DNA from 2 places in the Paenibacillus sp. SER-28 genome. Region 1 is predicted to be linked to the other one. Evidence: riboswitches for the same ligand, from Rfam matches in the RefSeq annotation. Region 1 holds a riboswitch; the other holds the start of a gene.
What was found. A riboswitch is a leader RNA that binds a small molecule or an ion and turns the genes downstream of it on or off. The one in region 1 is predicted to bind thiamine pyrophosphate.
Positions count from the first base shown of each region.

Region 2: another riboswitch for thiamine pyrophosphate. It lies ahead of thiC (phosphomethylpyrimidine synthase ThiC); the one in region 1 lies ahead of tenA (thiaminase II).

Region 1 is NZ_JBRECM010000014.1:88,427-92,406, forward strand. Features, by position in the region: gene ACUYLD_RS23350 (NAD-dependent malic enzyme) at 1-1,123, shown strand, start outside; TPP riboswitch at 1,216-1,318, shown strand; gene tenA (thiaminase II) at 1,457-2,146, shown strand; gene thiM (hydroxyethylthiazole kinase) at 2,221-3,063, shown strand; gene thiD (bifunctional hydroxymethylpyrimidine kinase/phosphomethylpyrimidine kinase) at 3,060-3,890, shown strand; gene thiE (thiamine phosphate synthase) at 3,887-3,980, shown strand, end outside.
Region 2 is NZ_JBRECM010000003.1:43,473-47,452, forward strand. Features, by position in the region: gene thiC (phosphomethylpyrimidine synthase ThiC) at 93-1,937, opposite strand; TPP riboswitch at 2,124-2,236, opposite strand; gene ACUYLD_RS10305 (IclR family transcriptional regulator) at 2,392-3,135, opposite strand; gene ACUYLD_RS10310 (alpha/beta hydrolase) at 3,434-3,980, shown strand, end outside.

The sequences.
Region 1 (3,980 bases):
AGGTACAAATAATGAAAAGCTGCTGAATGATCCACTGTACATCGGAAACCGCCATAAACGGGTTCGCGGAGAAGCCTATAACCAGTTTATTGATACTTTTATCAGCAAAACGTTAGCGCAATTCCCAAAGGCGCTTTTACATTGGGAAGATGTGGGCAGCGTAAATGCACGCCATATTATAGGAAAATACGGTCAAAGTATACTCACCTTCAACGATGATATACAAGGTACAGGAGCGGTGACCTTGGCTGCGATTCTTTCGGCGGTGGATGTCACCAAGACTCCGCTGCGTGAACAAAAAATACTTGTTTTCGGCCCAGGGGCAGCAGGAATCGGTAACGCTGATCAAATTCGGGGTGCTATGATTGAGGACGGCCTTTCCGCAGAAGATTCCTTCAAGTCCTTTTGGGCCTTTGATTATCGCGGGCTGTTAATGGAAGATATGGAAGACGTATTGGAGTATCAGAAACCGTATGTGCGCAAAAAGGATGAAGTCAGCTCATGGACCCGATCGGGTGACGGCAAAATACCACTGCTAGAGGTCATCCGTCAGGTGAAGCCTACGATATTGATTGGAACTTCCGGTGTAGCAGGTGCCTTTTCTGAAGAGATCATCAAGGAGATGGCGAAACATGTAGAACGCCCGATCATTATGCCCATGTCCAATCCTACAAACCTTGCAGAAGCAGTACCCGAGGATTTGATCCGGTGGACCGATGGCAAAGCACTGATTGCAACCGGAAGTCCTTTTGAGCCCGTCACCTATAACGGTACGAAATTTGAGATTGGACAGGCGAACAATGCCTTTGTTTTTCCGGGACTGGGTCTGGGTGCGATTGTGGTTAAAGCCAAAAGGATTACCCCTGCGATGTTTACAGCGGCAGCAGTTGCTGTTGCCAATGGTGTAGATTCGAATACGCCTGGCGGAGCGCTACTCCCTCATATCCGAAAATTACGCGAAGTTTCGTACGCTGTTGCGATTGCGGTTGCAAAAGCCGCGATACAGGATCAGGTAGCTCAGGCGCACATTTCAGATGTGGAACAAGCTATACGAGATGCAATGTGGAAACCGGAATATGCCAAGGTCAAAGCTGTGGAAAGTGTAATTCATCACCCTCACTAAGCTCAAAACACCTAACTAGAGGAAATTTAATATTTTGCACACTATGTTTGACATAGCGTATGAACGTATGTACAGTAATAGTCAAAAGAATAGAAGTCCACTAGGGGAGCCGCTATGGCTGAGACAAGAACGTATCTTGGACCCTTTGAACCTGATCTAGTTCGTACTAGCGTAGGAAAGTGGAGCCTTCATATATAAGGTTTCAAACGTTTTTTTGCGTATTGGGCCTATTGTTGAAGCCGCTCCCATTTTTCCGGGGCGGCTTTTTAGCGTTGTTCCGGAATTATATTCTTACAGGACTTCTTGCTCTTCAATTTGATGGAGGTGGGGAAATTGAGTTTTACAGAAGAACTCCGTCGGCAGGCGGACGGCATTTTTCAAGCGATTTTTGAGCACCCCTTTGTGAGAGGTATTGCTGAAGGAAGTTTGACAAGGGGACAGCTGATTCACTATGTAAAACAGGACTTTGAATATTTGAACGCCTACATGCGGATATACGGCATCGCAATCTCCAAATGCACGAATCGGGAGGATATGGCTGTATTTAATGAACAAATCTCTTTTATTCTCCACAGCGAGGTTCATCCGCATCAAAATTTCTGTGCTGTCGCAGGGGTGACCTATGAAGAGTTGCAGGGATATCCGCTCGCTCCGTCGGCTCATCACTATATCCGTCACATGCTGACGGTTGCGCATGAGGGTAGCCTGGGCGAGATCTTGGCTGTGCTGCTGCCATGTATGTGGACGTATGCCGAGATTGGTCGCAGGCTGCTGGATGAAGTAAAGCCGGATGAGTCTCATCCGTTCTATGAATGGATTGGCTTCTATGGAGACCAGCTTGATGATACAACACTCAAGTTCCGAGAACGTGTAGATGCTTGGGCGGAAGACGCAACGGCTGCTGAGCGGGAGCGGATGATTGAGCATTTTATACTGAGCTGCCAGCTGGAATATAAGTTCTGGGACATGGCTTATAAGCAGGAAGAATGGCCGGTCCAGATGCAGGCAGCGGTCTTGGAATAGTCAGCCTGGCGATTCGATGTGTGAAGTACGGTTAATGCCCTGTTGAACTACCAACTATAGAGAGGATAATCATTATGAGTACATGGAAAAAAAGTTATTCGGATCTCCTGACGAAGGTACAAAACAGCAAACCCCTCGTTCACAATATGACCAATGTGGTAGTCACCAACTTTACGGCCAACGGCCTGTATGCATTGGGCGCCTCCCCGGTGATGGCCTATGCACCTGAGGAAGTAGCAGATATGGCAAAAATAGCAGGTGCCGTCGTGTTAAACATCGGTACACTGAACCGCGAACTGGTGGATGCCATGATCATTGCTGGACAATCGGCGAATGCACACGGTGTTCCGGTGCTGCTAGATCCGGTCGGTGCGGGAGCAACGAGCTTTAGAACTGAATCGGCACTGCGAATCCTGAGTGAAGTCAAAATCTCATTGGTGCGGGGCAATGCAGCCGAAGTCGCACATCTTGTTGGAGAAGCGCGTGAGATTAAAGGCGTAGATGCCGGTGACAGTGCTGACAGCGGCCATGTCGATCTGGCAATTCGGGCTGCTCGAACGCTCAATACGATGGTTGTCATTACTGGAAAAGAGGATGTCATCACCGATGGGGCCGAAGCACGAATGATTAGCGGCGGAGACGCGCTCCTCACGAAGGTAACCGGAGCAGGTTGTCTGCTGACCTCTGTGTTAGGTGCCTTTGCAGCTGTTGAACCCAACCTGCTGCTCGCCGGTACAGCAGGTTTGGCATTTTACGGTGCAGCAGCTTCTCGAGCCGCAGCACGTACCGCAGAGCTGGGGCCCGGCAGCTTCCAGATTGCCTTTCTCGACGAGCTGGCCAAACTGCATACAGGTTCACTAGAGGGGCATGTCTCGATCCATGAAGCCGGAACAACAGCAGCAGGTGGTGCGCGATGACAGACGTTCGTGTACCCAGAGCGCTGACGATTGCTGGTTCAGACAGTGGCGGCGGGGCTGGAATTCAAGCTGATCTCAAAACCTTTCAAGAACTTGGCGTGTACGGCATGTCGGCTATTACGGCCATTACCGTACAGAATACCTTAGGGGTCCACGGCGTATATCCGCTACCAGAGGAAGCAACAGCGGAACAGATCGAAGCTGTAGGATTAGACCTTGGAGTGGATGCCCTGAAGACTGGCATGCTGTTTAATGCCGGCATCATCCGTCTTGTGAGCGAGCAGATCCGAAAGTTCGGCTGGAAAAAGGTCGTCGTCGATCCCGTGATGATTGCCAAGGGAGGCGCTGAACTGCTGCAGCTGGAAGCGGTGCAGGCTTTGAAGGACGACCTGCTCCCCTTGGCCCTGGTCGTTACACCGAATATCCCGGAGGCGGAAGCCCTGACAGGGATCAGTATCCATACGATGGAGGATCGCCGCGAGGCTGCGAGACATATTAGCAGTATGGGACCAAAATTCGTTGTGATCAAGGGTGGTCACGCTGACGAGAGCGAGAGCAGCGGACAGATTGTTGACCTGCTTTTTGACGGAACCGCCTTTATAGAGCTGAGCGGCAAGCGAGTACGGACTGTTCATACACACGGAACAGGGTGCACTTTCTCGGCAGCGATTACCGCGGAATTAGGGAAAGGGATGTCCGTACCGGAGGCTATCTCGAATGGTAAAGCCTTCATCCAGGCGGCGATTGAGGATACGTTGTCTCTGGGACAGGGACACGGCCCAACCAATCATTGGGCCTACCGCCGTCGTCAGGAGATGCTTCTATGAGCGGCAGAATATTGTCAGAGGTGGTGCGCCGCCATCTACAGATATACCTGGTGCTTGGAAGCGTGAATTGCCTCGCGGAACCAGGCTGGG
Region 2 (3,980 bases), on a different contig from region 1:
TTTACATATGCTAAAAAGCCGTAGTTTCCTACATCGACTGTAGAGAACCACGGCTTTTTTAATTCATTTGTCCCTAAACTCCCACGTTCGTTTTACTGACCTCCATCCCGATACTGCTCTGCCTTCTCGCGCATCCCCGCGGCTACTGCTTCTTGAGTGTCCAGCCCCTTATCCGCTGCATAGGCGCGAATGTCCTGAGTGATACGCATACTACAAAATTTAGGGCCACACATCGAGCAAAAATGTGCTTCCTTGGCGCCCTCTGCCGGTAGCGTTTCATCATGGTAGGATAAGGCACGCTCGGGATCAAGCGACAGATTGAACTGATCCCGCCAGCGGAACTCAAAGCGTGCCTTGGACAAAGCATCATCCCGCTGCTGCGCCCGTGGATGCCCTTTCGCCAGATCGGCAGCATGTGCCGCAATTTTGTAGGTAATGACACCCTCACGGACATCATCCTTATTGGGCAGACCCAAATGCTCCTTAGGCGTAACATAACACAGCATGGACGTCCCGAACCAACCGATCATCGCCGCCCCGATGGCTGAGGTAATATGATCATATCCGGGGGCAATATCCGTCGTGAGCGGTCCCAAGGTATAGAAAGGAGCTTCCTTACAAATCTCCATTTGTAAATCCACATTCTCTTTGATTTTATGCATAGGGACATGTCCCGGCCCTTCAATCATGACCTGAACATCATGCTTCCATGCGATTTGCGTTAGCTCGCCCAACGTTTCCAGCTCTGCAAACTGTGCTTCATCATTCGCATCATAGATACTACCCGGACGTAGACCATCCCCGAGAGAAAAGGCTACATCATAGGCTTTCATAATTTCGCAAATTTCTTCAAAATGTGTATACAAAAAATTCTCCTGATGGTGCGCAAGGCACCAGGCTGCCATGATTGATCCGCCCCGGGATACAATTCCCGTCATTCTATTCGCCGTCATCGGAATATACCGCAGCAATACACCCGCATGAATTGTAAAATAGTCCACTCCCTGCTCCGCCTGCTCAATCAGCGTATCGCGATACAACTCCCACGTCAGCGCTTCTGCTTCACCGTTCACCTTTTCGAGTGCCTGATACAGCGGCACAGTCCCAATCGGTACAGGAGAATTCCGAATGATCCATTCACGTGTTGTATGGATATTACGGCCTGTAGACAGGTCCATAACCGTATCCGAGCCCCAACGCACAGCCCAAGTCATTTTCTCCACTTCCTCCTCGATGGAGGAGGTAACCGCAGAATTACCAATGTTCGCATTGATCTTCACGTGAAAATGACGCCCAATGACCATTGGCTCGCTTTCCGGGTGATTGATATTCGAAGGCAAAATGGCTCGTCCAGCCGCCAACTCCTGCCGTACAAACTCAGGCTCCACCCCTTCGCGGATCGCCGCAAATTCCATTTCGGGCGTAATGATCCCTTGCCGCGCATAATGCATTTGCGTCACTGTACGCCCTTGCGAAGCACGAAGCGGACGATTGGTCACGCCGGGAAATTCCACTGTCTCCCGTTTGGAGCCAGGTTTCAGTCCATTATCCTCCGGCTGGACGGCGCGTCCCTCGTAAGCCTCCACATCGCCCCGTTCCAGTGCCCAAGCTCGCCGTAATGGAGGCAGGCCCTGACGGATATCGACCTGATAGGCTTCGTCGGTCATGGGACCGCTTGTATCATATACACGCAATGGCTCATGATGCTCCGTGCCCTGCGGCGTATGTGTAGGATGAAGAGCAATTTCGCGCTCTGGCACGGCAATGTCCGGCCGCGAGCCTTGAATATATACCTTACGGCTTCCTGGAAAGGGCGTTACCCCACTGGCTTGCTCCCCGTTTGTCTTCTCTACCTCAACTTCTTTTGTTCCTACCAATCTTACTTCTGCTGATTTCAATTCTGTTCCTTTTGTTCCTTCTGCTTCTGTCGGCTTCATTGTCCATTCCTCCCGTTTCGATGAAATAACACACCGATCCGGAACCATTCCCAGGGTGGCGCTGATCTATGCAAAAAAGCCGGTTCCCCAGGGAACCGGCTAATCTAACGAGACAGCTATCCAGACAATGCGCATATGGAATAATCCATTCCAATGCGCCACTGTAGACAGCAGCCGCGTATACATTTCAATGGCCGATTACTTCCCTACGCTGGTATGATCCAGATCAGGTGCAAAGGGTCCGGAATCTTGCACGATTCCATCTCAGCCCGGCATTACAGGCTCCCCCAGTAACTGTGATACTTCTATTCACATGAGGCGGATATAACAGACATCCGCCTTCCTTACCAGACTACTTCAAATTTATGGCTTTGGCAACCCTTCTAGGTACCCTTTTACCAAGAAGACACTCCCTATCAAATCACTCTGCTTGCTTCAACTGTGTTCATTCTTGTTACGGAAGCATAAGCCCCATTTCCTTCGCCGCTTCGATCAAAATCGGAGCAAAGTCATGTAGCGTCTCGGGTGCAAGTCGGCTGACCGGGCCGGATACAGATAAAGCCGCAGTGACCTGTCCCTTCCGGTTCACAATTGGCGCTGCCACAGCAGCAGCCCCTGGCTCCCGTTCTTCATAGCTGGTCGCATAGCCCTTCTCGCGAATGTCCTGCAGCTGGGCTTTATAGACCTCCGGGTCTACTGAGGGCGGCCATTCATCCCCGCTTAGCAGGGCTTCCAGCTCCTGCGGCGGCATAAAGGCCGCCAGCACCTTGCTGGAGGCCCCTACAGCCAGCGGCATACGCGCACCTACAGGCGCGACCCTGCGGATCGCCTGATTGCTCTGCACGGCTTGTATGCGAATACGCATGCTGCCGTCCCGTAAGTACAAGCTGACCGTCTCCCCCAGACGGTCACGTAGTCCTTCCATTGCAGGTTGTAACAGCACCGCCGGCTCGTCACTTTGGGACAAATGCGTGGATAGCTCCCAAATGCGGAAGCCAAGTCGATATTTTTCCGTTTCGGCATTCCGAACGACAAAGCCCCGATCCTCCAACGTAGTCAGCAGCCGATGAACCGTGCTTTTATGTAGACCAATTTTGGAGGCAATCTCCGTCAGGCCAAGATCCGAATTTGCAGTAAAACACAGCAGTATATCAAGTGCACGCTCTACAGCGCGAACGGTTAATTTACGGTCTTCCATCGTGAACCGCTCCTCTTGTATCCATATTCGTTTCACACTATGAAACATGGTTACATAAATTATATAGAATAGTTGCGGCTACTGTAAACCGATGTTTTTGTGACAACCATATTACAGAACGAGAACAAACATCGACAATTCTTTGCATCATTTTTACTTTTCCGGTTCAGGCGTTGACTTTGGATAATCCCCATCATACGATAATAGGTATCTATACGGATCTACACTACTATTTTCAAGTGGAATTATACCTAAATTCTATGAAACGAAGATCAATTTTATATAAGGAGGCTCTTACATGATTTCGACATCCCAGCGCAACGCTCAGCTACAGACCGCTGTTCAGGAGCCGTCCACCCCACTCTTTAATCCCCGTCTGCTGCGGTTCAAGCACGTTGTGATTGCTCTGCTGCTGTCGGTCGTCTTTTTTCTGTTGTTTTGTTTTATTGCCTTGCATGCTTACATCGCATGGGTTCTTACGAATCCCACCGTTGCACCACTGTACTCTAATCCGATGCAGGCCAAAAGCATGCCTTATGAGGAAGTCAGCTTCCCTGCCAAGGATGGTAGCCGCATGGTACAAGGCTGGTATATCCCGGCGGATCAATCGCGGAAAACGATTATTTTCAGCCATGGTTATGGGGCTAACCGCGAAGAAAGCTGGATTCCCATGTATGATCTGGCGCATTATGCCCACAGTTTGAACTTTAATGTGGTCATGTTCGATTATGGATTTGCGTCACAAAACAGCAAAGCAGTCGCAACCGGAGGCAAAGCAGAATCCCAACAGCTCCTCGGAGCAATTCAGCTTGCGAAGCAACGCGGCTCATCGGAGATTATCGTAT